3 regions of the Streptomyces sp. NPDC052036 genome follow, and region 2 is predicted to be linked to each of the others. Evidence: riboswitches for the same ligand, from Rfam matches in the RefSeq annotation. Region 2 holds a riboswitch; each other region holds the start of a gene.

Region 1 (9,921 bases), on a different contig from region 2:
GCCCTGGCCCAAGGAGGCGGAAGCCCAACTCGACGGCGTCTTCGTGCTGCGGACCCGTGATGACGCGGTGGGGCTGGAACGGCGGCTGAGGGCCTCGCCACGCCGTGTGCTCGTCATCGGCGCCGGTTTCACCGGGTCGGAGATCGCCTCCGCCTGCCGGGAACAGGGCATCGCGGTCACGCTGGCGGAGCGCGGGGGCGCGCCCCTGGTGGGCGCGCTCGGCGGGGTGATCGGCGCGGTGGCGGCGGAACTGCACCGCGAGAACGGCGTCGACCTGCGCACCGGCATCATGGTCGCCGCCCTGGAGGGCGACCCGGCGGGCCGGGTGCGGGCCGCGCATCTCTCCGACGGCGACATCGTCGAGGCGGACGTGGTGGTGGTGTCGCTCGGCGCGACCCGCAACACCGAGTGGCTGGCCGGATCAGGCTTGGGCGCGGGCCCTCGGGGCATCGCCTGCGACGCGGGGTGCCGGGCCTTCGACTTCCGGGGCATCGTCACCGACGACATCTATGTCGCGGGCGATGTGGCACGCTCCCCGCACCCGCTGTTCGGCTATCAGTTCCTGTCTCTCGAACACTGGGGCAACGCCGTCAGCCAGGCGGAGGTCGCCGCGCACAACATGATCAACGCCAGCGCCGACCGGCGCCCGCACATCTGGGTCCCCGCCTTCTGGTCGTCGCAGTTCGGCGTGAACATCAAGTCGGTCGGCGTCCCCTCCATGGGCGACGAGATCATGATCACGCAGGGCTCGCTGGCCGAACGCCGCTTCGTCGGGGCGTACGGCTACCAGGGGCGGGTCATCGCCGCCGTGAGCTTCGACAACACACGCTGGCTGGACTTCTACCAGCGGCAGATCGAGACGGCCGCGCCCTTCCCGGTGGAGTTCCCGACGGTGGACCGCCGTCCCGAGGGCCAGCGACCGGTCCCGTCCGACTTCCCCGACCCGTCCCTGCCGAGCCACGGACCGACGGTGACCCTGAGCGGTTACTCGCCGACCGATCGGCGGCTGGTCTTCACCCCGGCCCACCACTGACCGACAGCCGGCCCGACCTCACGCCCCGAGGACCCCTCATGACGCACCACTCGCTCCTGCGCCAGATCACCGACTACGCCCATCGCGCGAACCCGTATCCGCTGTACAAGGAGCTCCACAAGACCCCGGTGCTGCACGAGGAGGACGGCGGCCCGTACCTCGTCAGCTCCTACTGGGACATCCTCAACCTGCTGCACGACCCGAGGATCAGCTCCGACGCCGCCAACCTCGCCGCCGCGGGCGCCGACGAAGCGGGCGGGGCGTCGGAGACGGGGCTGCCGCCGAGCTTCATCCGGCAGGACCCGCCGGAGCACGACCGGCTGCGCCGGATCGCCAACCGCCCCTTCGGCCCCCCGCACAGCCCCTACAAGATCGAATCGATGCGCGGTGAACTCGCCGAGATCGTCTCCGCTCTGATCGACGGCTTCGGAGAGGCCCGGGAGATCGATGTGGTCGATCAGTTCGCGTATCCCTTCCCGGTGACCGTGATCTGCCGGCTGCTCGGCGTGCCGCGCGAGGACGAGCCGCGCTTTCGTGCCTGGGTCGACCCGATCGTGGCGAGTCTTGACCCGGACACCGGCAGGGACGACGCCGAGCGCGGGCGCGCGGCGCAGGAGGCACGGATGGAGCTGGGCATGTACCTCGCCCAGCTGGTCGAGCAGCGGAGCAAGGAACCCACCGGGGACATGCTGTCCGAACTGGTCACGAGCCATGGCCCGGGCGGCACCATGACGACGATGGAGGTGCTCAGCACCGCGGTGCTGCTGTTGATCGCGGGCCATGAGACGACCGTCAACCTGATCACCAACGGCATGCTCACCCTGCTGCGGCACCCGGAGTACCTCGAGAGGTTGCGCGAGGACCCCAAACTGGCCGTCAACATCGTGGAGGAACTGCTGCGCTACGAGCCACCGGTGCAGCTCGTGCCGCAGCGGACCTGCATCGCGGACATCGAGATACGCGGGATCACCATCCCGAAGGGATCGCGGATCTGGCTGGTGCTGGCCGCGGGCAACCGGGACCCCGAGCGCTTCAGGGACCCCGACCGGTTCGACCCCGACCGCGGGGACATCCAGCATCTGGGCTTCGGCAGCGGCATCCACAGCTGCTTCGGCGCGCCGCTCGCGCGACTGGAGGCGCAGATCGCCCTGGCCGAACTGGCCCGCCGCCTCGACAACCCCCGCCTGGTGGAAGACCCACCTCCCTACCGGCAGAACGCGGTGCTGCGCGGACCGCGCCACCTGCGGATCAGCTTCGGCGATCTGCGTCCCTGAGCGAACGTCCGCCCCCTCGCCCACGGCACACCGCGGCGCCCCGGCCGCCCGGAGACGGTGACGCACCGCGGCGCCCCGGCCGCCGGAGACGGCGAGGCGCCACGGAGCCACGGAGCCACCGAGCCACGGCCTCAGCCGATCGCACCGGGGCTGCCGGAGTCACCGGGCCGGATCCGTTCCCGCCAGGCTCCGGATTCACTCCCGCGCTCTTCGATGAACTGCTTGAAGCGTCGCAGGTCTCCCTTGACGCGCCGGTCGATGACCCCCAGGGTGTCCGCGGTCCGCTCCACGGCCCCGGCGGGCTCGACGTCCATCACGAGCTCCACCCGGGTGTGCATGTCGTCCACGCGCTGGAAGCGGACCGAGCCCTTCTGCCGGGTGTCACCGCTGGTCGTACGCCAGGTGATCCGCTCGTCGGGAAGCTGGTCGATGATCTCGGTGTCGAACTCCCGGCGGATACCGCCGATCTTGGTGGTCCAGTGGGTGTGGCGGTCGTCGAGCTGCCTGACCTCCTCGACCCCCTCCATGAAATTCGGGAACTCCTCGAACTGGGTCCACTGGTTGTAGGCGGTACGGAGGGGGACCTCGACCTCCACCGTTTCCCTGACCATGCTCATCTGCGCCTCCTTCGGCTGATCGACCGCGACCGGCCGGGGGCCCGCCGCTCGGATCCTGGTCATCGCGCCGAGTACCCGGCGAGGACCCGTTTACGGCGGTGACGCCCCGACTGTCGGCGGGCGCGGCCTTCACCCGGTGGCCGTGCGACCGATGGCGAGGCAGGGTGGTAGGCATGGGTCTCCGGCAAAGGGCCGTCGCGGGGCTACGAGAGTCGTGGCAGTCGAGCCATGCCCTCCTGCTGCTCCCCCTGGCGCTGATCGTCGCGATCATGGTGGTGGACATCCACTCTCCCGAGAGCATCCATCTGGGCCCCGCACTGGTGATCGCGCCTGCCCTCACGTCTTCGTTCGCCGGGCCCCGCCTGTCCAGCCTCATCGGGGCACTGGCCGTGATAGCGCAGATCATCATCGCCGTCCTGCACGGCGGGCTGGGCACCACCAACCACATCGTGCAGATCCTCACCCTGTTCGTACTGTCGGTGATGATCGTGGTCTACTGCGCCATCAGGGACCGGCACCGTGAACAACTGGCCCAGGTCCGGTCGGTGGCCGAAGCGGCACAGCACGTCCTGCTGTGGCCGCTGCCGGAACACATCGGTCCCCTGAGAGTGGCCTGCCTGTACCTGGCGGCCGAGGACGAGGCGCAGATCGGCGGCGACCTGTACGCCGCCACCCGCGCGGACAGCAGGGTGCGCGTCCTGATCGGCGACGTACGCGGCAAGGGCCTCTCGGCCATCGGCGAGGCCGCCCTGTTGCTCGGTGCCTTCCGTGAGGCGGGCCATCGGCAGTCGTCGCTGCCGGATCTGGCCGCCACCCTGGAGCAGAGCGTGACCCGCTATCTGGCCGACTTCGAGCCGCCCGAGGAACTGGGCGAACGCTTCGCCACCGCCCTGCTGATGGAGATCCCCGACGGCGACCCGATCACCCGCATGACCAGTTGCGGGCACCCTCCGCCGCTGCTGCTCAGCCCCGGTCATGTGGTCACCGTCCCGAGCGTGCACCCGGCACCCCCGATGGGGATCGGCTCGGCGCACCCGGGGGACTACCACCTGGACGTGTTCTCCTTCGAGCCCGGCGACACCCTCCTGCTCTACACCGACGGCGTCATCGAGGCCCGGGACGCCGCCGGCCGCTTCTATCCGCTCGCGGACCGCGCGGCCCAGTGGACCGAGGAGTGCCCCGAGACGCTGCTGCACCGCATCCGTCGCGATCTGCTCTCCCACACCGGCGGGCGCCTGGACGACGACGCCGCGCTCATCGCCCTGCGCCGGACCCCGAGCGTCCATCACGGGCGTCCGCACCCGCGGATCATTCACGCCGACGGCTTCCGTCACCGTCCGCAGAACCAGCCGCAGGGCGGGTGATCCGCACCCTCAGGTGCTGAAGGAGGCGGAGAGACCCGGAGTCCCTGCCGCGGACGACGACGTACGAGAAGACGCCGAGGGAGGGCGGCACCAGGCCGAAGACCAGCCAGCCGGCCTTGGGGGCAGAGCCGCCCATGGGCGTGTGCCCCGACAGCGGCCCCTGGCGCCTTCAGCGTGCCCACGGCATCCGGCGGCGGGCCTCACCCGGAACGGGTGAGCGGGCGCGGTCTGCGTCACTCCGGCAGTCGGCGCATCTCCACGACGTGCAGTCCGAGGGACTGGCAGCGGGCCAGCAGCTCGTACACCTGCGCATCGTCGAGGACGGGGCCGAACAGGAGGGTCTGGCCGGACATGGTGACGTGCTCCAGCTCCGGAAAGGCCTGGGCCAGCGTCTCCGACATCTGCCCGTCGACACGGATCTCATAGCGCATGAGCTGCTCTCTCGCGGATGGCCTGGGGCGGGTGACGTGCGCCTCTCCCCGTGATGGTCCGCCCCGGTGCGTCCCCGCACCTCACCTGGGGCAGGTGAACGGCTCCGCCGTCAGTCCTTCACGGCGATCTTGAACACGATGATCAGCAGACCGATCACCAGGTTGATCGCGGCAGAGACGGCCACCAGGCGCCAGGAGGCCCCGGCATGGCGTGCGGCGGCGGCCGACCAGCCCATCTGCCCCGCCACTGCCACGGAGAGCGACAGCCAGACCGTGCCCCGCAGATCCAGGCCCAGCAGCGGGCTGACGGCGACCGCGGCGGCCGGCGGGACGGCTGCCTTGACGATCGGCCACTCGTCACGGCACACATGCAGGACGGTCGCGCGGTCCAGGCGCGACTGCGCCAGGCGGGCGCCGAACAGCTGGGCGTGCACATGCGCGATCCAGAACACCACGCCGGTGCTGACCAGCAGCAGCACCATTTCGCCCCGCGGCAACGGGCCGTGGGTACCGGCGCCGACCACCACCGAGGCGGCGAGCAGGGAGCCGTAGACACCGCCGGTGTAGTCGGCACGCGCCCGGCGTTCGGCGATGCGCGCCCGGGCGTCGGAGTCGTCCGCCTTGGGCCTGCGTCGCATGGGGGATGACCCTCCTGATCGCTCCACGTCATCGTGCCGCAGCACCGGACTGATCATGCTTAACCAGCCGAATAGCGGAATATCAGAAATATAAGGCGAGAGCGCGCAATCGGGCCCCGATGGACCCGGTGGCGCGAGCGAAGCGCCCTGCCGGCCGGGGCGCTCAGCGCCACCGGGCGGCGCGCGAGCGTCCTCGCGCTCCGTTCCGCCCGGAAAGCGACGACCGGTCGAGGAGCGGATCAGTGAAAAGCGAAGCTCGATGGGAACGCCCAGACGAAAATCACACTTAGGTATCGGACATTTCGCGCTTCAATCTTCACGCCAGGCACACAAGTTGGCTAAGTTGACGGCTAGGCCAAGCGACTCCCTCCGGCGAACCTCGCCGGGTTGCACGGCCTCCGCCGAATCCGATGCACCTCGACCGCAACCGGAACCGGGGACCCAACCGACCACGGGGTGAATCGGCTCAACTGCTCGCCGAGGCAGGGGCCGTAGGGCACACCTTCCGGATCCGTCCGCCCGAACCCGTCAGCTAACCCGGTAGGCGGAGCACGGAAGGAGTACGACCCCATGGCGCCGGAGCGAACCCCGGGCCCAGGAGGCTTCGGCCCCCATGGCATGCGCAGGTTCACCGAGGACGACGGTCCGAGCCGCGACGAGGTCCAGCAGCGGATCCGCAGCCTGTACGACCGGGCGGAGACCGACAGCGGAACCTTCAACGCGACGCGCGCGGTGGCGACGGGGACGCAGAGGCGTGCCAACCCGGTACTCGACAAGGATCGCCGACGCGTCGACCCGGCACTCGAGGACATGGCCCGGCAGTGGTTCGAGGCGGCGCGTCTGAGTCTGGGGCCGACCGTTCCGGCGGCACTGCCGCGCGACAGGATGCCGGACAGCTCGTCCTCGGCCCGGCCCTCGGAACCGGCGAGTATTCCGGTGAGCGACCTCGTCCTCCTTCTCCGCGAGCTGGGCCTGGCCGATCGGCCCGACCGCGAACTCACCGCCGGCCCGGCCGCGCGTCCCGTGGCCGAGCTGACCGCCGCCGTCGCGGAACCGGCCGCGCGCCCCGTCCCGGAGCTGACCGCCGGCCCCGTTGCGGAGCTGACCGCCGGCCCCATGGCCGCGTTGCCCGCTGCCCCGCCGAAGCTGCCGGACACGCCCCAGGTCACGCCCGCCGGGGCCGCCGAGCCCGAGTCGTCCGCCCCGCAGACCGCCAAGGAGCACACCCGGCAGAGGCTCTCCGCGGCCCGTGACCTGCTGGCCCAGCGGTCCGCGCGGCAGGGCACGCCGTCCCCGGCGGTCGAGCCCAGTCCCGCGATGGACGCCTGGCGCTCGACGGAGGGGCAGGACGGCCTCGCGGTCCACGAGGCCTGGCAGTGGCAGCAGCCGTCCGCCCTCGGCATGGACCTCCCGGCCGCCTCGCCCGACGCGGGCCTCTACGCCACCGCCCCCGCGGCTCCCCTCACCCCGGATCCACTGACGTACCCTCAACTGCCCACGGCGGCCGAACCGTTCCTCGCCGCCCCCCAGGCGTTCCCGACCATGGACCCCCTGCCCGCCGCACCCGAACTCCCCGCCCCCGAACCATTCCTGCCCACCCCCGAACCGTTCCTCGCCACCCCGCAGCCGTTCCCCACCGCCGAACCGTTCCCCGCCGCCGAACCGCTGCCCGGCGCCGAGGTCGTATCGGGCGCCGGACTCCCCTTGGGGATCGGCGGGGCGCAGGAGCCGGGGTACGACACGAAGTACGCGAAGGCGGTCGCCTTCGCCCGTGCGCAGATCGGCAGGCCCTGCCTCTGGGGCGCGGCCGGACCCGAGTCGTACGACGCCGCCGGTCTCACACAGGCCGCCTGGAGGGCTGCCGGGGTGACTCTCCCGCGTGCGGCCCGCGACCAGTCGGTGGTCGGCACGGTGGTTCCCCTCATCGACATCCAGCCCGGCGACCTCGTGTTCTTCAATCCGGACGCCGGCCATGTCGGCCTGAGCACCGGCAACGGCATGATGATCCACGCTCCGGGCCCGGGCGCCTTCATCCGCGAGGAGGCGGTCCTCTACGCCGGTGAGGCGGCGATCCACAGCGTGATGCGGCCCGCGTGAGGCCACCCGCGTGACGTGACCCGGGGGCGGGCGTGCTCGGTTCGCCCCCGGCGCCGTCGACGGACCTCAACCGGGCTCGCGGGCGACCGTTCGTCGATCACCGGTGGCGGAGTGTGTCCGAAGGGACGTCCCTGCGGCTGTTCCGACCGTTCCACCTGCGAGTTCGGACCGATCACGCGGCGGCCGTCGGCATTGCGGCAGGCGGTTTCGCGTAGCAGCGTAGGGGATGTGAGAGGCCCGATTGTCGAGCGGATCCACCGCAAGAGGGACCGCAGAGGCTGGCTGAGCGGCGCGCCACCCCCTTGGTGGGTGAAGGTGCTGCCCGTGGTCCTGCTGATCATCGTGGGCATCGTGAGCCTGGTCGCACCCTCGCCGCTGGACATCGGATTCCTTCTGGGAGCCATCCCGCCCCTGGCCGTCCTGTCCTACGGGCCCGCGGCCACCGCCGGGCTCGGCCTTCTCGTCGTAGGACTGCAGCACACCCGCGTCTTCCACCTGGACCGGCCGGGCAGCACGGACCTGCTCACGATCAGCTTCGTTGCCGTGCTGAGCGTGTTCGTGTCGTATGTGCGCAGCCATCGCGACGCCCAGCTCAACGTCGAACGCACGGTCGCGGAGGCGGCCCAGAACGCGCTGGTTCCGCCGCTGCGCGAGCAGGTGGGGCTGGTCCACTGCGCCGGTCTGTACCGCGCGGCCCAGCGCGGGACGCTCGTCGGCGGCGACTTCTTCGATGTGCGCGAGGGCCCCACCGGGGTACGGGCGGTCATGGGCGATGTGCAGGGGCACGGGCTGTCGGCGGTCTCGACCGTCGCCTCGCTGCTCGGGGCATTCCGGGAAGCGGTGCTCGACCAGCCCGATCTGCCCTCGGTCGCCTCCCGCCTCGACCGCAGGCTGCTCGTGGACTCGGGAGACGCCCGGCTCGCGGAGCTGTTCGCGACGGCGGTGCTGCTGGAGTTCTCCCCCGACGCCCGGACGGTACGGATCATCGCCTGCGGCAGTCCGGCGCCCGTACTGCTCCACGACGGCAAGGCAACCGAGCTGGAGGTGCCGTCCGGTACACCGCTCGGGATCGGGCTGAGCGAAGGGGGCACGTACGACGAGGTCGTCCGGAAGCTGGAAGGCGGGGACCGGCTGTTCCTGGCCTCGGACGGCATCTGGGAGGCACGGGACGCGACCGGGACGTTCTATCCTCTGGTCGACCGGCTCCCCCGGTTCGCCGACGACGAGCCCACCGCGACGACCCGGCAGGTGTGGGAAGATCTCTTGCGCTTCTGCGGCTCCGTCCGCGACGACGCCACGATGCTTCTCCTCACCCCGGAGCCCCGAGGCGAGCCATAAGGCATACTTATGACGTCATAGAGGCAACCCGCGTACCAAGTAAGGTTTGCCTTAGTTTAAGGTTTCCGACGAGCCGTCTGTCACCGCTCGAAGGGAACCTGATCATGCCGCGCCCCCTGCGGGTAGCCATCGTCGGAGCCGGCCCCGCCGGGATCTACGCCGCCGACGCCCTGCTCAAGTCCGAGGTGGCCGCCGAGCCCGGCGTGTCCATCGACATCTTCGAGCGGATGCCGGCCCCGTTCGGCCTCATCCGCTACGGCGTCGCCCCGGACCACCCGCGGATCAAGGGCATCATCACCGCCCTGCACCAGGTGCTCGACAAACCGCAGGTCCGTCTGTTCGGCAACGTCGACTACCCCACCGACATCAGCCTGGACGACCTGCGCACGTTCTACGACGCCGTGATCTTCTCGACGGGCGCGACGGCCGACCGGGACCTCGACATACCCGGCATCGGCCTCGCGGGCTCCTACGGCGCGGCCGACTTCGTCTCCTGGTACGACGGACATCCGGACGTGCCGCGGACCTGGCCCCTCGCGGCCGAGAAGGTCGCCGTCCTCGGCGTGGGCAACGTCGCGCTCGACGTGGCCCGCATCCTGGCCAAGACCGCGGACGAACTGCTGCCCACCGAGATCCCGCCGAACGTCTACGACGGCCTCAAGGCCAACAGGGCCCTGGAGATCCATGTCTTCGGCCGCCGCGGCCCGGCGCAGGCGAAGTTCAGCCCGATGGAGCTGCGGGAGCTGGACCACTCCCCCAGCATCGAGGTCATCGTGGACCCCGAGGACATCGACTACGACGAGGGGTCGATCGCGACGCGGCGCGGCAACAAGCAGGCCGACATGGTCGCCAAGACGCTGGAGAACTGGGCGATCCGGGACGTCGGCGACCGGCCGCACAAGTTGTTCCTGCACCTCTTCGAGTCGCCCACCGAGATCCTCGGCGAGGACGGCAAGGTCGTCGGTCTGCGCACCGAGCGCACGGCCCTGGACGGCACCGGCAACGTCAAGGGCACGGGCGCGTTCCGGGACTGGGACGTGAGCGCGGTCTACCGTGCGGTCGGGTATCTGTCCGACCCGCTGCCCAAGCTGCCCTGGGACCTCGCGTCGGGCACCGTGCCGGACCAGGG
Region 2 (9,921 bases):
ATCAACTCCCCCGGCGGCTCGTTCAGCGCGATGACCGCCGTCTACGACACGATGCAGTACGTCGGCTGCGACGTGGAGACGATCTGCCTCGGCCAGGCGGCGTCCGCCGCCGCGGTGCTGCTGGCCGCGGGAACGCCCGGCAAGCGGTTCGCGCTGCCCGGCGCTCGGGTGCTGATCCACCAGCCGTCCCTGCCCGAACCCGTTCAGGGGCAGGCCAGTGATCTGGTGATCCAGGCCGAGGAGTTGATGCGCGTACGCAGGCGGCTGGAGGAGATGCTCGTACGCCATACGGGGCAGAGCCCGCAGCGGATCGCCGCCGACATCGAGCGGGACACGATCCTCGACGCACCGGCCGCGGTGGAGTACGGACTCCTCGACCGCATCATCCCGAGCCGCAAGGCGTCACGCGCCGCGACCGACGCGAGGTGAGCCGCCCATGCTGCCGCCCGAACTGCCGCCGCTGCCCGCACTGACCCGGGCGGAGGCCGAACTGATCGACCGTTATCTCGACGTCGTCGACCTGCTCGGACGCATCAACCCCGGGCACTCCGGGGACACCTACCGGGGACTGCGCGCCGCCCAGGCCCTGGCGAGCAAGGCCGCTGCTCTGCGTGACGCCTTGACGCTCATGCACCAGCGCGGGGAGCACGAACTGCACGGCCCCACACTGGCCCGGGCCCTGCGCGTCCTCGACGGCGAGCGCCGCACCTCCCGTGTCGCGGTACCACCGGGGCTGGAGTGACCAAGGCGTGCGGGGGCCGGCGGGGCCGGACTGACGGACGGTGATCTGCGGTGCGCCCGTGCGGAGTTGGCCACGGTCCGGTCGGCCCCCGTACCCGGCTCGCGCCGTCGGCCCTGCCCCTGGACCCGCGACACAAACGGACCGAATGGCGTACCCCCGGCCGGCGTAGCGACTGCTCCGTCCGGGAGCCGGGAGAATGTGGGCCAAGTGCAGGGCAGCCAGGGCGTCATGCGTTGCTCCGCCGCAGGTCCAGGCCTCGTCGGTCCCCTCAACGGCCCGCGCTCACAAGGGTGTCCAGCCGAACGGGTGAGTGGTGAGTAATGCCACAAACCCCCGGTTCCGTTGTGATTTTCCGACATCCCTGGGTGAAGATCCCTTCCTGACGACAAGCCCCCGCCACCGCGGCGGGGCGGTCCGGGCGGACGCCGAATCCTGCCGCCGCCCGGATGACCGGTCGACAGGAGTGGATCGGCAGGAGTGGAGGACCCAGCAAGGCGGGCCGCCGGAGAGATCCGGGGGTCCTTGGGGTGAAGCCGCGCAAGCGGCCGGGCTACTTCGCCAGCCCGAATCCGACAGGTCATCCTTCACAGGCGGCTGACGAAGGGTTGCGCATGACTGCGCTCAATCGTGTCCCGTCGCTGCTGACCCGGGCCGGCACCGCCTCGGCCCTCACTCTCGCCGCCGTCGGCGGCAGCATCGCGGTCCCGGGCGTCGCAAGCGACGCTGCGGCAGCGACACCGGCGACCAAGGCGCTCCAGGTCGCGGCGTCCAAGAAGGGCGCCCCCTACAAGTGGGGGGCCACCGGACCACGCCGCTTCGACTGCTCGGGGCTCACGCTCTACGCCTACAAGAAGGCCGGCAAGGCCCTGCCCCGCACGGCAGCGGGTCAGTACAACAAGACGCACCATGTCTCCGCCTCCCACCGCAAGGCCGGTGACCTGGTGTTCTTCCACTCCGGCCGAAGCGTCTACCACGTGGGCATCTATGCCGGGAAGGGAAAGATCTGGCACTCCCCGAAGACCGGTTCCGTCGTACGGCTGGAGAAGATCTGGACCAAGAGCGTCTGGTACGGCCGGGTCAGCTGACCCGGCGGGCGGGGTGACGGCACGGGCGCCGTCACCCCGCGGTCGGGGCGCCCGTACGGCCGCCCCGGTGGCGTGAAGAGGGTCGCAGCGGTTACTCGTTGACCATGGCCGACCGACCACCCCCCGAGGCACGGCACGAGACACCGCTGGAGCGCGCTGACCGCAACTTCGCCGAACTGCTGCAGGAACTCCGCGTCACCCAGACCGGGGTGCAGATTCTCTTCGCGTTCCTGCTGACCCTCGCGTTCACCCAGCGCTTCCCGACCCTCGACACCGCCCAGCGCATCACGTACGTCACGACCCTGCTGCTGGCGATGCTGGCCGCGGCCCTGTTCACGGCACCGGCGGCACTGCACCGGATGCTCTTCCAGAAGAACGTCAAGCCCGTCATCGTGCGGATCTCCTCCCGGCTCGCCGCCGCCGGGATGGTGGTGCTGGCCTTCGCCTTCACCGGCTCGGTGCTGCTGGTGGTGGACGTGTCGCTGGGCCGCACGGCGGGCATCGCGGCCGGCGCGGGAACGCTCCTGGTGTGCACGGCCCTGTGGCGCGTCCTGCCGATGTTGGTACGGCACGCGGTCATCAGGCCAGGAGCGGCTCCAGGAGAAGCACCAGACCGAGCGCCGTCAGAGCGCCCCCGGTGACCGCTTCCAGGGTCCGTGCGGTCCGCGGCCGGCGCAGACGGCGGCCGAGCCGGTCCACGAGCAGCGCGACCGTGGGGAACCACACCAGCGAGACCGCGAGCACGATGAGTGCGAGCACCAGGGTCCTCGGCATCGCGGGGCTGCCCGCGGGCACGAACTGCGGCAGCAGGCTGAGGAAGGTCAGGGACGCCTTCGGGTTGAGCGCGTTGGTCACGAAGCCCTGCCGCAGCGGCCGCCCCCGGGGCACGTCCCCCGCCGCCCGGTGCTCGTCATGGCCGGGGACCGGCCCCGCGGGTGCCGCGACGGGAGCGGAGGCCTCGCGGCGGCGCAGTCCCCAGAGGGTCCGGGCGCCCAGATAGAGCACATAGCCGCCGCCGAGCAGTTGCAACGTGCGGAACAGTCCGGGCACGGCCACCAGCACCGTGGCGACCCCGGCGACCGCCAGCGTCGTGTGGATGAGCAGCCCGCCCGCGATGCCCAGGGCGCAGACGACGCCGGCGCGCCGGGAGATCAGAGCGTTGCGTACGACGACCGTGAAGTCCGCGCCCGGCATCGCGACCATGCCCGCGGCCACACCGGTGAAGGCGATGAGCTGTGTGTCCATGCGGACCACCCTGCCGCCCTCGAGCCTTCAGCAGGTATGTCGAATATCCTGGGTGAGCCTTAAGCATCTCTTTAGGGCTTGAGCCTTGAGCATCTCTTTCAGGGCTGCCTCGACCGGCAGGGGGATGTGTGTACGACGCGACACGGCTCGCGGCGCTGGTGGCGGTCGCCGAGGCCGGTTCGATCACCCGGGCCGCCGAGCGTCTCGGCTACACGCCGCCCGCGCTCTCCCAGCAGCTGGCCAAGCTGGAACGGGAGGCGGGCACCGCGCTGCTCGTACGCCATCCGCGGGGCACACGGCTGACCGGGGCCGGCGAACTGCTGGTGGTACGGGCGCGGCGGGTGCTGGACGAGTTGGAGCGCGCCCGGCACGAGCTCGCCCGGCTCACCGGCCTCAGGGGCGGCACACTGCGGCTCGGGACCTTTCCCACTGCGGGCATCCATCTGCTGCCGCCGGCGCTCAGCGCGTTCCGCCGGGCCTATCCGGACGTGGAACTGGCGGTCGCGGACTACGACCCGCCGGCCGGGGTGCACGCGGTGGCGGCGGGCGACATCGATCTGGCGCTGACGCACACCTACGAGCCCGCCGAGCCCGTACCGCTGCCGTCGTCCGTGTCCCTGGAACCCGTACTGACGGAGGAGCTGGTCCTGGTCACGAGCCCCGGCCACGTGCTGAGCGCGGAGACGTCGCGGCTGCCGCCCGCCGAGCTGGCCGGGCAGCCGCTGATCAGCATGGCGCCGCAGCATCCGGCACGGCGGGGCGTGGAAGCCGCCCTCGCCGCCGCCGGGGCCACCCCGGCGGTCCTGGTCGAGACGCCGGGATACGCCGTGGTGTGCGCACTCGTCAGTGCCGGTCTCGGGGTGGCGGTGGTGCCGGAGATGGTGGCCAGGACCACGGCGACCCCGCTCGGGGTACGGCCCCTGGAGCCGGGCACCCTGCGTCGCACGATCTCGGTCGCGCACCGCACCGACGAACCGGCACCCGCGGCCGACGCCTTCCGCGCTCTGCTGCGCGGTGCCTTCGGCCGAGCGACGCGGCACAGCTGAGAGGCCGCCGGCCGTGCACCGGGCGGGACCCGTCCGGCGTCCACGGCACGGCGCCGGGCGGCCGGGCCACCCGGCGACAGGGTCGGACACCCGCTCCCGCCGCGGTCAGGGATCCGGCTGGGCCGCCGCCGAGACCGACCGCACGGGAATGGTCCACGGCAGTTCGATCGCGACCGTCTTGCCGCCCTCCCGGGTGGGCCGCACGGTGAGCGTCCCGCCGTGCTCGGCGGTCAGGCAACGGACGATCACCATGCCGCGACCGTTGTCCTGCTGGACGGAGGCGGGCAGTCGCTTGGGGAAGCGCGGGTGGCTGTCCGTGACGCCGATGCGCAGTAATTCCTCCCGCGCGAGCGCGATGTCGACCGTGAACGTCGGTGACTGCCCGAAGGTGTGCTGCACCGCATTGGTCGCCAGTTCGGACACGATCAAGCGGAGGGAGTCGGCGACTTCGGCATCGTTCGGCAGACCCCATTCCGTGAGAATGTCCGAGACATATGTTCGGGCGGCGGAGACCGAGGCGGGATCGCTCGGCAGAGTGACGGATGCTTCCTGATGGTCTGCCATGGCGACGTCGTCCCTTTCCACGGGACCGGAGTCCGACACGGAGCGGTCTGTTCGAGAACGGTCCCGGACTTGGTGCTGCGCGCCAGACTGCCATCACCAGGGCCCTCCCGAGTGTCATCCCCCGAGATATGCATATATCTGTCGCCCGAAGCGGTGAACTCTCCGACGACCGACCGTATTCGGGAGGCCCTCGGGGTGATGCTTTACCGTCGCCTACCGTCGCTGTGAAAACCGCGCCCCGGGCGGAGGGAGTCGGCCATGCAGTACGGACCAGCGGTGCGCCGCCGCAAACTCGGCGCCGAATTGCGGGGCCTGCGCGCCCGGGCGGGTCTCACGAGCGGTCAGGCGGCCGCCTGTGTCGGCTGGCACCAGTCGAAGGTGAGCCGGATCGAGACGGGATCCAGCGGGGTCAAGCCGCGGGACGTAGGACTGCTGCTGGACGCGTACGGCATCGAGGATCCCGAACTGCGGGAACTGCTGCTGGTGCTGGCGGGCTCGGAGGACGGCGACGGCCGGCAGAACTGGTGGCACGCGTACCGCGGGGTGCTGCCTCCGGCCTATCGCGACTTCATCAGTCTGGAGTCACAGGCGAGCGGGATGCGCACGCTGGAGACCTCGGTGGTGCCGGGGCTGCTGCAGACGCCGGACTACGCCCGGGCCGTCACCCGGGCCGCCGTGGGCACCCTGGAGGACACCCAGCTGGACGCCCTGGTGGAGGTGCGGCTGGCCCGTCAGGAGGTACTGCGCGCGGATCCGCCGCTGCGGCTGAGCGCCGTCTTGGACGAGGCCGTGCTGCGCCGGGGGGTCGGTGGGCCCAGGACCATGACGCGGCAGCTGCGGCGGCTGCTGGACGCGGCCCGGTTGCCCCATGTGCGACTACAGGTGCTGCCGTTCGCCGCCGGGGCGCATATCGGAATCACCGGGCCTTTCGTTATCTTCTCCTTTCCGAGCAGATCCGATCTGGATGTAGTCGTTCTCGACCACTTGACGAGTAGCCTCTACCTCGAACGGAAAGAAGACCTCCAGGCCTACTGCGAGGCCTTCGACACCCTTCGGATCCACGCCCTTTCGCCCGAGGACACGTTGGATTACATCGCCGCGTTGGCGGGCGATGCGTAAGGAGGCACCATGTCAGCACCGCCTCGGCACATCCCCCTCAGTACCTCACTCCACGGCGCAAGGTGGCGACGCAGCAGCCGCAGCACGGGAATGAACAACTGCGTCGAGACCGCCCGACCGGGCACCGGCCCCTGGCAGGGACTGGTGGCCGTGCGCGACTCCAAGAACGTGACCGGCCCGGCCCTGCTCTTCACCCCCGACGCCTGGAAGGAGTTCCTGACGGGGCTGAGCTGATCCTCTCCGCTCGACTCGGGCTCTTTTGAGCCATTTTCGAGTCGATTCCCCCCTCGCGTCCGAACGTTTTCCCCCACGTCCGACGGAGTACTCCGCTCACGGCTCCGTACCGCTCATCCGCGTACGACGAGCGACGCACGGCCGTCCCGCCGACTCACGGTCGCGTCTCGCCGATCACGCGCACGGCGTGCTCGATCTGCCCGTCGGTGAGATCCGCACGGGCCGTCAGCCGAAGCCGTGAGATGCCGTCGGGCACCGACGGCGGACGGAAGCAGCCGACGGCGACCCCCGCCGCCCGGCAGTCCGCCGCCCAGCGCACCGCCAGTTCGGGAGAAGGGGCCCGCACGGAGATGACGGCGGCGTCCGGGCGCACCGCCTCATGGCCCTCGGCCGTGAGGCGGGCGTGCAGGGTCGCCGCCACCGTGCGGGCCCGCTCGGCACGCTCCGGCTCGCGGCGCAGCAGACGCAGCGCCGCCAGCGCCGCACCCGCCGCCGCCGGGGCGAGCCCGGTGTCGAAGATGAACGTCCGCGCCGCGTTGACCAGATGGTCGATCACCGGCGCCGGGCCGAGGACCGCACCGCCCTGGCTGCCGAGCGACTTCGACAGCGTCACCGTGGCCACCACGTCCGGCGCGCCCGCGAGACCGGCCGCATACGGAGCGCCCCGGCCGCCGGCCCCGAGCAGGCCGAGCCCGTGGGCATCGTCGACGATCAGCCCGGCGTCGAACTCCCGTGCCGCCTGCGCCAGTCCGTCCAGCGGTGCCGCGTCGCCGTCCACCGAGAACACCGTGTCGGAGACCACCACGGCGGGCCCGCGATGAGTGCCGAGCGCCTTGCGGACCGCCTGGGGGTCGGCGTGCGCGACGACCTCGGTCGTGCCGCGGGCGAGCCGGCAGCCGTCGATGAGCGAGGCATGGTTTCCCGCGTCGGAGACGACGAGGGAGCCGTGCGGCGCGAGCGCGCTGACCGCGGCGAGATTGGCCGCGTAGCCGGAGGAGAAGACGAGCGCCGCCTCGAAGCCGCAGAAGTCGGCGAGCTCGCGCTCCAGTTCGCCGTGGAGTTCCGTCGTTCCGGTGACGAGCCGGGAGCCGGTCGAGCCGCCGCCCCACCGCCGGGCCGCCTCCGCGGCGCCGTCGGTGATCTCAGGATGGCGGGACAGGCCCAGATAGTCGTTGCCGGCCAGGTCGAGCAGCGGGGAGTCGGCGGGCCGGGGACGCAGCGTCCGGACGAGTCCGGCCCGGCGGCGCGCCCGCGCCTGTTCGTCGATCCAGCCGAACGCCATGGTCCCTCCGGGGCATTTGTAGGCAGTGCACAGACACTAGCGGCACGACCAGCCACCCAGGGTGTGGCAATACCCACACGTCGAACGGTGTCTGTTGTGCAAACTCTCCTTGGCCCGGAACGCTCCCGTAGGACAGGATCGGCTCTCATGGACCTGCTGAACACGCTGGTGGACAAGGGGTTGCGGCGCGAGGTGCCGACCCGCGAGGAGGCGCTGGCCGTCCTCGCCACTTCCGACGACGACGTGCTCGATGTGGTGGCCGCGGCCGGCAAGGTGCGCCGCCACTGGTTCGGCCGACGGGTGAAACTCAACTATCTCGTCAACCTGAAGTCGGGCCTGTGCCCGGAGGACTGTTCCTATTGCTCCCAGCGGCTCGGCTCGAAGGCCGACATCCTCAAGTACACCTGGCTCAAGGCCGACGAGGCCTCGCAGGCCGCGGCGGCCGGGGTCGCGGGCGGCGCCAAGCGGGTCTGCCTGGTGGCGAGCGGCCGCGGGCCCACCGACCGGGACGTGGACCGGGTCTCCGACACCATCAGGACCATCAAGGAGCAGAACGAGGGCGTCGAGGTGTGCGCCTGCCTCGGTCTGCTCTCCGACGGCCAGGCGGAGCGTCTGCGCGCGGCGGGCGCCGACGCCTACAACCACAACCTCAACACCTCCGAGGCGACCTACGGGGACATCACCACCACCCACACCTACGCCGACCGGGTGGACACGGTGCACAAGGCGCACGCCGCCGGTCTGTCGGCCTGCTCCGGACTGATCGCGGGCATGGGCGAGAGCGACGAGGACCTGGTGGACGTCGTCTTCTCGCTGCGGGAGCTGGACCCTGACTCCGTTCCGGTGAACTTCCTGATCCCGTTCGAGGGCACTCCGCTCGCGAAGGAATGGAACCTGACGCCCCAGCGGTGTCTGCGGATCCTCGCCATGGTGCGGTTCGTCTGCCCGGACGTCGAGGTGCGGATCGCGGGCGGACGCGAGGTCCACCTCCGTTCGATGCAGCCGCTGGCCCTGCATCTGGCCAACTCCGTCTTCCTCGGGGACTACCTGACCAGCGAGGGCCAGGCGGGCAAGGCCGACCTGGAGATGATCGCCGACGCCGGGTTCGAGGTGGAGGGCACGGACCAGGTGACGCTGCCCGGGCACCGGATGGCGGCCGGCTGCGGGTCGCAGGGGGACGCCGGGGGCGGGTCCCACGAGAGTGGCGGGTGCGGGTCCCACGAGGGGAGCGCGTGCGGGTCGCACGAGGGCGGCGGTGTCTGTGGCTCCGCGCCGGTGCCGCCCGTCGGCGAACCCCGTACGGATCTGGTCGCGGTGCGCCGCCGGGGCGCCGGAACGGATGTCGCGCCCAATGCCTGAGTGGTCCGTGGACGAGCTGCTGGCGCTCGACCGGCAGCACGTCTGGCATCCCTACGGTCCCATGCCGGGCCGGCAGGAGCCGCTCGTCGTGGAGTCGGCGAGCGGGGTACGGCTGCGGCTCGCCGACGGCTCCGGCGAACTCGTCGACGGCATGTCGTCCTGGTGGGCGGCGATCCACGGCTACAACCACCCGGTGCTCAACGAGGCCGTGCGCGAGCAGCTCGGGCGTATGAGCCATGTGATGTTCGGCGGGCTCACCCACGAGCCCGCCGTCCGGCTGGCGAAGCTCCTTGTCGACATGTCGCCGGACGGTCTGGAGCATGTGTTCCTCGCCGACTCGGGTTCGGTCTCGGTCGAGGTCGCGATCAAGATGTGCCTGCAGTACTGGCGCTCGCTCGGCCGCCCCGCCAAGCAGCGGCTGCTGACCTGGCGCGGCGGCTATCACGGCGACACCTGGCACCCGATGTCCGTGTGCGACCCCGAGGGCGGCATGCACGAGCTGTGGCGCGGCGTCCTGCCCCGGCAGCTGTTCGCCGAGGCGCCGCCGGCCGCCTACGAGGAGTCGTACGCCGACCTGCTGCGCGAGACGATCGCACGGTACGCGGACGAGCTGGCCGCCGTGATCGTCGAGCCGGTGGTGCAGGGCGCGGGCGGGATGCGGTTCCACTCCCCCGCGTATCTGCGAGTGCTGCGCGAGGCCTGCGACGCGCATGACGTCCTGCTCGTGTTCGACGAGATCGCCACCGGGTTCGGTCGCACGGGCGCGCTGTTCGCCGCCGACCACGCGGCGGTGACCCCCGATGTGATGTGCGTCGGCAAGGCGCTGACCGGGGGTTATCTGACCCTGGCGGCGACGCTGTGCACCCCGCGGATGGCCGAGGGGATCTCCCGGGGCGAGGTGCCCGTGCTCGCCCACGGCCCCACGTTCATGGGCAACCCGCTGGCGGCGGCGGTCGCCTGCGCCTCGCTCGACCTGCTGCTCGGCCAGGACTGGCAGGCGGAGGTCAAGCGGATCGAGGCGAGCCTGAAGGAGGGGCTCGCTCCCGCGCGGGAGCTGCCCGGGGTGCGCGAGGTGCGGGTGCTCGGCGCCATTGGCGTGGTCCAGCTCGACCACGAGGTGGACATGGCGGCGGCGACCCGGGCCGCCGTGCGCGAGGGAGTGTGGCTGCGTCCGTTCCGCGACCTCGTCTACACGATGCCGCCGTATGTGACGGGAGACGCGGACGTGGCACTGATCGGGCGCGC
Region 3 (9,921 bases), on a different contig from region 2:
GAGGAGGCGGCGGGGCTGGAGCAGGGCGGCCGCGAGGCCCAGGCGCTGCTTCATCCCCAGGGAGTACGCCTTCGCCTTCTTGCCGGCCGCCGCCGAAAGACCCACCCGCTCCAGCGCGGCCTCGACCCGTGCGCGCCGGGTGCGCGGGTCGGCGGTGGGGTCGGCGGAGTCGTAGCGCAGCAGGTTGTCGCGTCCTGAGAGGAAGCCGTAGAGCGCCGGGCCCTCGATGAGTGCGCCGACGTGCGGGAGCACGGCGCGCGAGGCGCGGGGCATGGGCCGCCCCAGCACGCGCGCCGTGCCCGACGTGGGCTCGATCAGGCCCATCAGCATGCGGATGGTGGTGGTCTTGCCCGAGCCGTTCGGCCCGAGGAAGCCGAAGACGCTGCCCGCCGGGACGGTCAGATCGAGCCCGTCGACGGCGAGCTGCCCGCCGTGGTAGCGCTTGGTGAGGGCACGGGTGGCGATGACCGGGGTCTCCTCGGCACCCGGGGCCTCCTGGTGGCCCGGGCCACTCATCGTCGCCCCGGAACCGTGCGACTCCCCTTCCCTGGCGGGCAGTTCCTCCATGGACTCTCCTGCTTCCCCTGCTCCCCTGCTCCAGCCATCCGTGTCGCGCGGGGGACTACTTCCCCGCGTTGGCCGCCTTCACCAGCGCGTCCTTGGTGACCGCGCCCGCGTACACCTTGCCGTCGTCCGTGATCAGGGCGTTGACCAGACGAGTCGAGAAGACCGTGCCCGAGCCGAACTTGCCGTTGACGTGGTCGCCCAGCGAACCCAGGAAGCCGGCGAACGCACCGTCCTTGGACGCGCCGCCCTTGGACGAGGTGTCCGAGGGCATGCCGCCCTTGCTGCCGCTGTCGAGGACGACGATCGAGTTCCAGCCCTCGCCGATGGTCTTCGGCTCGGTGCCGGGCACTGCCTTCTCGGAACCGCGCGCCGCCTTCCAGTCGCCGTGCGCCGACTTCTCGGTGCCGTGGGACGGCGCCTTGCCCTCGCCCTTCAGGTCGTCGCCCTGGGTGACCTTGGTGCCCTTGGGCGGCGTGAAGGTGAACGTCGACGCGGCCGGCCTGGTGAACGACACCTCGGTGAAGCCCGCGTCGACGACGGCCGCGCCGCCCGACGCCGGGGTCAGGGTGAACTTCAGCGGCAGCCCGGTCTTGGCGTCGACCGCGATGCTGATGGCGCCGACCGTCGTACCCGACTGCTTGGGCCTGATGAGCAGCTTGTACGCGTCCCGGCCCGCGACCTGCGCCGTGCCGTCGACCGTGACCGACGTCGTCTTGTCGGCGGCCTTGAGGGCCTCCTCGGCCAGGTCCTTCGGCGTGGCCGACATGTCCTCGGGCGCAGCCTTCGTGCCCTTGTGGTCGCCCGCGCCGGTCGTGTGGTACGCCTCGTCGGACCCGCTGTCGTAGGCCCACACCTGGTCGCCGTTGCGGATGACGCTGTACTCGGCGGCCTTCTCCATGAGGGAGATCTTCTGCTTGTCCTCGCCGTCGGCGGCCACGCGCACGGTGTGCGTGCCGGAGGCCAGCTCCAGCAGCTTGGCGCTCGGGTCCGCGGCCGAGCCGCTCTTGCCGCCCGTCCCCTGCGAGAGCGCGCCCGAGGCGAGGCTGTTCTCCAGGCCGCCCAGGTTGGGCAGGCCCAGGTCCGTGCTGATCTTCACCGTGCCGGACATCTGCTGGACGTCCGACTTGGCGATCTTCTCGATGAGCTGCTGGGCGCTGATCTTCGGCAGGTCGGGGTCGCCGGATCCGGCGAACGCCGGAACGAGCCCGATGGTCGCGGCCGCCACTCCCACCACCGCGACCGGGACGACGTACCGTGCGGCGGTGCGCCGCCCGTCGCGTACGTCCTCGGCCTCGCCGGCGGGCGTGCTGCCGTCGGATTCGTACGGTGCCATGTGTGCCTTACCTCCGTCGTCGGCGGCGGCCTACCGTCCGTGCCCTGGTCCACCCCTGTGCCGCCATTGTCACCCGAACTCCTTCGAGGTGGTGTCCCCCATCTGACCAAATCGGCCCGGCAGAAGCGTCAGCCCGCGGGCTCAACTCCGCGTAATCCTGCGGTATGACATCGCGGGGGGGCACCTGCCCCGACCCGTAGGGGTTCTACGGGGAGGGCGCCGCCCGGGCGGTTCGGGATACGGGTACGGAGCCGGTCTCGGCCTGGACCCGATCCACCCCTGAGGCCCAGGTCATACGGCTTCCGAGACGGACGGACATACGGGTCCCCCTGCGAGCCCCTGCGAGGGTGACGCGCGAGCGGCGTCAGCCCACCCGGTGCACCACCGCGTCGCACAGCTCCACCAGAGCCGCCTTCGCACCGCACTCCGGCAGCGGGGCCAGACCCGAGCGGGCGTCCTTCACATAGCGGACCATGTCGCGGCGCGCCTGCTCCAGGGCCGGGTGAGCGCGCAGCCGGGCGAGGGCCTCGGCGTGCCGGGCGTCGTCCGTGAGGTCGGAGTCCAGCAGCTCGCACAGGGCGATGTCCTCGGCCAGCCCCATGCGCTCCGCGCGCTCGCGCAGACGCAGCACCGGGAGGGTGGGGACGCCCTCGCGCAGGTCCGTGCCGGGCGTCTTCCCGGACTCGTGCGAGTCCGACGCGATGTCCAGGACGTCGTCGGCGAGCTGGAACGCCACACCCAGCCGCTCGCCGTACTGCGTGAGCACGTCCACGACCGTCTCGTCGGCACCCGACATCATCGCCCCGAAGCGGCACGCCACCGCCACCAGCGAGCCGGTCTTGCCGCCGAGGACGTCAAGATAGTGCTCCACGGGGTCACGGCCGTCCCGCGGACCCGCCGTCTCCAGGATCTGACCGGTGACCAGGCGCTCGAACGCCTCCGCCTGGACCCGGACCGCCTCGGGACCGAGATCGGCCAGAATGTGCGACGCCCTCGCGAACAGGAAGTCACCCGTGAGGACCGCAACCGAGTTGCCCCAGCGGGTGTTCGCGCTGTCCACCCCGCGCCGCACCGCGGCCTCGTCCATCACATCGTCGTGGTAGAGGGTGGCGAGGTGGGTCAGCTCCACGACCACGGCCGAGGGCACGATCCCTGGCGCGTACGGGTCACCGAACTGCGCCGCGAGCATCACGAGCAGCGGCCGGAACCGCTTCCCGCCCGCACGCACCAAGTGCTGTGCGGCGTCCGTGATGAAGGGCACCTCACTCTTGGTGGCCTCGAGCAACCCTTCCTCGACAGCCGCCAATCCGGCCTGGACATCGGCTTCCAGAGCCTGGTCCCGCACGCTCAGCCCGAACGGCCCGACGACGGTCACGTGGGGTCTCCTGTCTGCTGACGTCTGCTGACGGTCACACGGTCGGTCTCAAGGACGGTCACTTGGTCGATGACGCCGTACGTCGACGTCGCTCATCGAGTTTGTCGATCTGTCGCCGCCATCACTCAAGTCAGCGTATCCGGTCACGTTTCGATCACCACGAGCGCCCACTGTTCCAGGCCGGGCGGTATCGGATCGCGAACGGTATGTTCTTGACCATCTGATACGAACAGACATTCGCTGACATAACCGAAAAGCACGTTTTACTACCTGAATCACCCCATTTACCCCTCAGGCCCACAGGCGCCAGGCACCCCTTCAACTCCCCCGCACGCCACCACCCCGCTCCCCGGGCGCCTCTTTTCGGCCATCGAATGCCCCCCTGCGACTCCCTCACGCCCCTGCGCCTCCGTCACGCCCGGCCGCCCTCGCACGCCGCGCCCGCCGACCGGAGACCCACCCCGCCCGACCGGCACACCCGAAGAACTCCCCTTACGGGCAACGGAGTCCGGGCCGCACCAACGGCCCCACCCGCCAGACAGGTCCGAGTCGGACCACAGAGAGGGCAGTCATTTTGTCCGAATTAAGAGCTTATATGGTGAAGTGATGGTGACAACCACGGAAGCGGAAGTGAAATAGCTCACGTGCTCGACATGCGGGTCGCCGCAGGCGCGCCATCAACTCCGGCTTTGCTAATGGCAACTTGAGCCCAGCTTAACAATCTGGATCACTGACATTATTCCCCCACTTCAAGGTCAATTCGGACGGACTGTGACGTGCAGGCTTGTTCCCGACATGTGCTGTCGCATACCTTCCCCTCGATCCGAGCGGAACGCCGAATCCTGCCACCGCTCAGGAGCCCATCGACCCATGACGGCAGGAGCGGGGGACCCAGGTAAGCCGCCGATCCGGACACCACACCGGAACGGCTAGGGGTGTAGCCGTGGCCTCGGCATCGAGGACACAGCCGGGCACCTCCCCGCCCGAACCCGACAGCTCACCTCGCAGGCGCAGGAGAGGAACGCGACATGTCCGCTTTCGCACTGCCCGCACGCCGTCGGGATCGTGGCTCCAAGGCCACCCGTCTCACCCGTGCCCTCGCAATCGCGGGGACGGGTGCCGCCCTTCTCGCCCTGCCGGTCATGGGAGCGACCAGCGCTTCCGCCGCGCCCGGCAAGCCGGGGAACGTCACCTCCGCCACCGTCGTGAAGACCAGAGGCACCACCCTCGACAGCTGGATCCGTCAGTCGCTGGACGTCATGGCCCAGCACGGTATCCCCGGCACGTACAACGGCATCTACCGCAACGTGATGCGCGAGTCGTCCGGCAACCCGAGGGCCATCAACCTCTGGGACTCCAACGCCCGTAAGGGAATCCCCTCCAAGGGCCTGCTCCAGGTCATCGACCCGACCTTCGCCGCGTACCACGTACCCGGCACGTCGTTCGATCCCTACGACCCGGTGGCGAACATCACGGCCGCGTGCAACTACGCCGCCCACCGGTACGGCTCGATCGACAACGTCAACAGCGCGTACTAGGAGGCCTGTCGGTCGCCTACCGGTGGGAGCCTGACGCCCGACCGGTAGGCCCGGCAGCCGATCAGCGGGCCTGGTGACAGCCGGCGGACCGCCGGTCGGCGCTGTCGGCCGGCGGCCGATGGCCGGCGAAGAGTCGTTCGAGGACGACGGCGATGCCGTCGTCCTCGTTCGACGTGGTGATCTCGTCCGCCACGGCCTTGAGTTCGGGGTGAGCATTGGCCATCGCCACCCCGTGCGCGGCCCAGTCGAACATCGGGATGTCATTGGGCATGTCGCCGAAGGCGATGGTCTCCGACGGACCCAGCCCCAGATGGCCGGCGGCCAGTGCGAGCCCCGTCGCCTTGGTGACGCCGCACGGCTGGAGCTCCACGGTGCCGGGCCCGGACATGGTGACCGTCGCCAGGGAGCCCACCGCCGCGCGGGCCGCCGTCGCCAACTCGTCGTCCGACAGCGCGTGATGGCGCAGCAGTACCTTGCTGATCGGCTCGCACCACAGGTCGTCGCGCCGCTCGACCCGTACCGCGGGCAGGGTGGGGTGCGGCATCCGGTAGCCGGGTTCGATGAGCGTGAGCCCGTCCACCCCGTCCTGGTCCACGGCCGCGTACACCTGCCCCACCTCGGCCTCGATCTTGCCGAGTGCGGTCTCGGCCAACTCCCGGTCCAGCGTGACGGAGAACAGCAGCCGGTTCGTGCCGGCGTCGTACACCTGCGCGCCCTGCCCGCACACCGCGAGCCCCGTGCTGCCGAGGTCGTCGAGCAGCGGCCGCACCCTGGGCGCCGGACGCCCCGTCACGACGAGGTGCTGTGCGCCTGCCGCCGACGCTCGCGCCAGCGCGGCCCTCGACCGGTCGGAGAGCGTGTCGTCGTGACGCAACAGCGTTCCGTCCAGGTCAGTGGCGATGAGTGAATATGCGAGGGGTGCGGCCATGATCAGAGAATACGGATGGAACGCCCCGGCGACTCGGCGCGAACCGGACGACGTCCGGTATCCCGTGTCCACCGAACTCCCGTAACACGGAACCCGAGTTGCCCAGCGCCGTCCAAAACACGAGGGCGCCCCGCCCCAGCACACCCCGGCCCGGCGCAGGACCCGTACTGGCCCCGTCCTTCGGCCCCGTGCCACACCACGGGCCCACCCGGCGCGCGGCAGCGCCTCGCGCGGCCGGTGCACGCATCGGGCGCTCAGGCGCCCGCGTCCAACAGGCGGCGCCCCAGCGCACGCACGGCCTCCCGGAGTGCGTACGGCTGCACGACGCGGAACGGCGCATAGATCACGAGAACGGCGCCTGGATCACGACCAGTTGTTCCGCCGCGTACCGCTCGGGCCCGCCGGCGGTGGCGACGGGACGCGACGCGGGCAGAACCCGCCCCACCGCCCTTGACCGGGCCGCGGCCTGCGCGGCATGACCCCATATGACGAACCGGTGCTCCTGGAACCGCCGGCCGCGGGTGACGAGACCGACACACCTGGCCCTGGGGGAGGAGGACTCCTTCTCCCGCCGCATGTTCGGGCGCGAACTTGGACCGCCCTGGGACGCGGTGGACCTGGAGGCCGACCCGGACCGGGAGTGGCGCTCCGCCGCGCAGGACTCCCCCGAGCAGTCGTACGCGCTGTGGCGGCAGACGGTGGCGCGTTCCCGCGCGCTGCTCGCGGAGGCCTTGGAGGGCGGTGGCCTGGACCGCCCGGCCGCGGGCAGCCGGCCCGCCGACCGGACGCCCGGTCTGCGACGCGTCCTGATCGACCTCATCGAGGAGTACGCGCGCCACGTGGGCCACGCCGATCTCCTCCGCGAGTCCATCGACGGCCGGGTCGGAGAGGACCCGCCGCAGTGAGCGGCGTCGGAGATGACCCCCGCGGTGCGCCGGATCAGCCGGTGCTGTGACCGGGCACGCCACCGGGATCGACGAACCGGCCCGCCTCACCGACGAACCGGCCGCCTGCGACGGCTGGGCTCACCCCACCGACGCGCCGGGGCGTGACGATGCCACAGCCCCAGCCCGTCGTCCGTCTGTCCCCGGCTCCGCCCCGCGCCCTCAGCCGTGCGCCGACGCCAGATGTTTCGCGAGCCGGGGAGAGGCGAACTCCGTGCCGCACACGAAGCGCATCACCGGCCCGTACGAGGACGCCGCGGGCAGGCCCGTGAAGTACAGACCCGGCACGGAGGACACATACCCCGCGCCGAGCCTCGGCGCCCCCCGGCTCACCCCCAGCTGCGTGCGCAACTCGTGGCCCAGGAAGTCCATCGCCGCAATGTCCACGCGGTAGCCGGTGGCGGCGATCACATGGTCCGCGGCGAGCTCCTCCGTACTGCCCGCGTGCGTCCGGATCGACAGAACGGGGCTGCCGTCCGGCGCGGAGGCGCCGACCACCCGGGCGACCTCACGCACCTGCACCTTGCTCTGGAAGCGCTCCCGCAGCCACCACGCGCCGAGCGGGCCGAGGACCCGGCGCACCAGGTAATGACGGGTCTGGTCCGGCAGGAACCGGTAGGGGTGCGGGTAGTAGCTCAACGCCCACAGGGACCAGGCACGCCCGAAGGGTGATTCGGGGCGGAGCCTCGGCTGCTCCCAGGGGGGCGCACCGAAGGCCACCTTGCCCTCGCCCCGCGAGATCACCCGCACCCGAGCGCCCGCCTCGGCCGCGAGCGCGGCCGTCTCCAGGGCGGACTGCCCCGCGCCGATGACCAGCAACTCCTTGCCGGAGAACCGGGTCAGGTCGTGGTGCTGGGAGCTGTGGGACACCGGTCCCGTGGGGGTGGGGCCGTCCGCCGCGGCGGCGGCCAGTTCCGGCGGGAGGTGAGCGAGGCCCGACAGACCGGTGGCCACCACGACCGCCCGCGCCGCGAACTGCTCGCCCGAGTCCAGCTTCAGATCGAAACCGCCGCCCGGCCGACGGTCCACGGAGACGACCCGGACCCGCTCCAGCTCGGGCACCAGCTTCTCCTGGAACCACTCGCCGTAGCCGATGAACGTCTCGACCGGGATGATGTCCTCGTCGGTCACCAGCCGGGGGATGCCCGCCGCGTCGCAGTAGTCGACCAGGGTGTGGCCGCTCTGGGGGGCGTCGATGTTCGAGGCGACCGGGGTCGACTTCAAAAGCATGCCCTCGGGCATGTGGTCGCGCCAGCTCACCATGGGCTCGCCGAAGACGCGTACCGGGATACCGCGTGCCCGCAGATGGGCGGCGGTGGACAGGCCGAACGGCCCGGCACCGATGACTGCTACCGGTTGAATCACGAAGTCCCTCCCCAGGACGCGACGTGCCTACTTCGCGGTGGAGCCGTACGCACCAGGGCGTGCTGGTGCGGTGATCCGTACGCGCTAACGCGTACTGGCGGTGGATCCGCGGCGGTTGGTCCGCCACAGCTGATACAGATGCTTCGCGCCCGGCCGTACGAAGCGTGCAAGCATCGTGAAGAACGGTCGCGGGTCGTCACCCGCGAACCAGGCCAGCTCCGTGCCGCTGGCGCGGGCCGGCGCGTGCGGCGTGGTGTAGCCGCTGCGCCGGTAGGCCATCAGGGCCGCCAGGTCGATGTTCTCCACGACGTACCGGTGACCGGCGCGCTGTTCCCCCTCCGGGACCGTACGGCCGGTCAGGTCCAGGTGCATGGCGCGGACTACGTCCACCCCCGCCTCGTTCTCGAAGAGGCGGAACTGGGCGCCCATGCGTGGGTTGAAGTCGAGCAGTTTGTACCGGCCGTCGCGGCGGTCGAAGCGCAGGTCCAGATCGACGATGCCGGTGAAGCCGATCTGCTTGATGAAACGTGCCGCGAGGTCCGCGAGTTCCGGGTTGTCGACGACGTACGCATTCGCCGTCATGCCCGCGTGCGGCGGCCAGGAGCGGACCTTGACGCCGGTGAACAGGGCGAGCGGGGCGGAGTCCTGGCCGAAGTACGCGTGCACGATCCAGTCCTCGGCCTCCTCCCTCGGCAGATACTCCTGGAGGATCACGCCCGGGCGCTCGCCCCAGTCGCGGGCCAGCGTGATCAGCCCCTCGGGAGTGGTGATCCTGGTCGTCCCGTTCACGGCGGGCCGTTCACGGCGCACGAACGCCTCGCGGTTCTTGGCCACGAGCGGGAAGCGGGCCTTCTCGGCGAACCGCACGATGTCGTCGTACGACTGCGGGAAGGCCGCCTGCGGGCTCGGAATGCCGTGTTCCACGCACAGCTCGTGCAGGCCCTGCTTGCTGGCGAGGCGGCGCGGAAGTTTGGCATCCACTTTCGGGAAGAGAAAGGGGCCGCCGAGCACGTCCTGATGCTCGGCGATCAGGACGGCGGCCTCCTCGTCGGTGGGAATGAGCACGGTCGGCCGTCCGATGCGGCGCCCGATGCGCAGCAGGCCCTCGACGAGCCGCTCCGGTTCCTCCGTCCCGGTGGTCGGCCACACGAAGGCTCGCCGCAGATAGCGGGAGACCGCGGCCGGCGTGTAACGGTCCTCGGTGATCGCGTACATCGGTATGCCCAGCCGGCCCAGGCTGCGGACGGCACCCACGCCGCCGTGGTGCAGTGGATAGTCGCCGAATTTCACGATGAGCCCCGGCACCTCACGGTCCGCGTCGAACGGCGCGCCGGTGCTCCTGGCCACGGGTCCCCCCACGTGTCCCCCCTATGGACCGGACCCACCCCGTCCGTGTCCCCAAAGGACGCTAAGCCGGAATTGGACGCTCCGACAAGGCCTATTCGGACATTGCGAACTCTTTAGACACTGCCCAAGACAGGGAACTCACCCGTAACGTGTGCGACGACCACATGGAACGCACCCCCATGCACGACACACCTGACGTGCACGAAAGCGAGGCAGCATCCCATGCCCCCCTTCGACGTCCCCGAGGGCGACCCCTTCGGTCCGCACAACCTCCCCTACGGCGTGTTCTCGTCGGTCGGCTCCGTGGAGCGGAGGGTCGGCGTCCGTCTGGGCGACCACGTGCTCGACGCGGGCGCCGCCGCACGGGCGCTCGGCTCCCCGTACGCCTCCCTTTTGTCCGGGCCCTCGCTGAGCCCCCTGCTGGCCGCCGGCCGCACCGCCTGGTCGGACGTGCGCCGGGCGCTGACGGCGTGGGTGACGGTTCCCGCGCACCGCGAGACCATCGAGCCCCTGATGCTCCCGCT

What was found. A riboswitch is a leader RNA that binds a small molecule or an ion and turns the genes downstream of it on or off. The one in region 2 is predicted to bind cyclic di-AMP.
Region 1: linked by a shared signal. The riboswitch ahead of AB0L95_RS22610 (NlpC/P60 family protein) and the one ahead of AB0L95_RS18040 (C40 family peptidase) in region 2 are both predicted to bind cyclic di-AMP.
Region 3: linked by a shared signal. The riboswitch ahead of AB0L95_RS15610 (transglycosylase SLT domain-containing protein) and the one ahead of AB0L95_RS18040 (C40 family peptidase) in region 2 are both predicted to bind cyclic di-AMP.

The regions. Positions count from the first base shown of each region.
Region 1 is NZ_JBFAWW010000016.1:96,686-106,606, reverse strand. Features, by position in the region: gene AB0L95_RS22640 (FAD/NAD(P)-binding oxidoreductase) at 1-1,033, shown strand, start outside; gene AB0L95_RS22635 (cytochrome P450) at 1,072-2,307, shown strand; gene AB0L95_RS22630 (SRPBCC family protein) at 2,439-2,924, opposite strand; gene AB0L95_RS22625 (PP2C family protein-serine/threonine phosphatase) at 3,098-4,288, shown strand; gene AB0L95_RS22620 (hypothetical protein) at 4,522-4,719, opposite strand; gene AB0L95_RS22615 (hypothetical protein) at 4,830-5,357, opposite strand; cyclic di-AMP (ydaO/yuaA leader) riboswitch at 5,747-5,920, shown strand; gene AB0L95_RS22610 (NlpC/P60 family protein) at 5,928-7,454, shown strand; gene AB0L95_RS22605 (PP2C family protein-serine/threonine phosphatase) at 7,683-8,792, shown strand; gene AB0L95_RS22600 (FAD-dependent oxidoreductase) at 8,897-9,921, shown strand, end outside.
Region 2 is NZ_JBFAWW010000011.1:163,303-173,223, forward strand. Features, by position in the region: gene AB0L95_RS18030 (ATP-dependent Clp protease proteolytic subunit) at 1-429, shown strand, start outside; gene AB0L95_RS18035 (hypothetical protein) at 437-742, shown strand; cyclic di-AMP (ydaO/yuaA leader) riboswitch at 1,156-1,350, shown strand; gene AB0L95_RS18040 (C40 family peptidase) at 1,354-1,827, shown strand; gene AB0L95_RS18045 (DUF6328 family protein) at 1,932-2,468, shown strand; gene AB0L95_RS18050 (LysE family translocator) at 2,407-3,072, opposite strand; gene AB0L95_RS18055 (LysR family transcriptional regulator) at 3,201-4,118, shown strand; gene AB0L95_RS18060 (ATP-binding protein) at 4,224-4,682, opposite strand; gene AB0L95_RS18065 (helix-turn-helix transcriptional regulator) at 4,941-5,801, shown strand; gene AB0L95_RS18070 (DUF397 domain-containing protein) at 5,811-6,035, shown strand; gene AB0L95_RS18075 (8-amino-7-oxononanoate synthase) at 6,190-7,317, opposite strand; gene bioB (biotin synthase BioB) at 7,465-8,676, shown strand; gene AB0L95_RS18085 (adenosylmethionine--8-amino-7-oxononanoate transaminase) at 8,669-9,921, shown strand, end outside.
Region 3 is NZ_JBFAWW010000009.1:84,631-94,551, forward strand. Features, by position in the region: gene AB0L95_RS15595 (ABC transporter ATP-binding protein) at 1-516, opposite strand, end outside; gene AB0L95_RS15600 (sigma-E factor regulatory protein RseB domain-containing protein) at 623-1,900, opposite strand; gene AB0L95_RS15605 (polyprenyl synthetase family protein) at 2,265-3,275, opposite strand; cyclic di-AMP (ydaO/yuaA leader) riboswitch at 4,099-4,299, shown strand; gene AB0L95_RS15610 (transglycosylase SLT domain-containing protein) at 4,304-4,813, shown strand; gene AB0L95_RS15615 (HAD family hydrolase) at 4,875-5,741, opposite strand; gene AB0L95_RS15620 (DUF664 domain-containing protein) at 6,263-6,646, shown strand; gene AB0L95_RS15625 (FAD-dependent oxidoreductase) at 6,848-8,050, opposite strand; gene AB0L95_RS15630 (ATP-grasp domain-containing protein) at 8,135-9,397, opposite strand; gene fahA (fumarylacetoacetase) at 9,620-9,921, shown strand, end outside.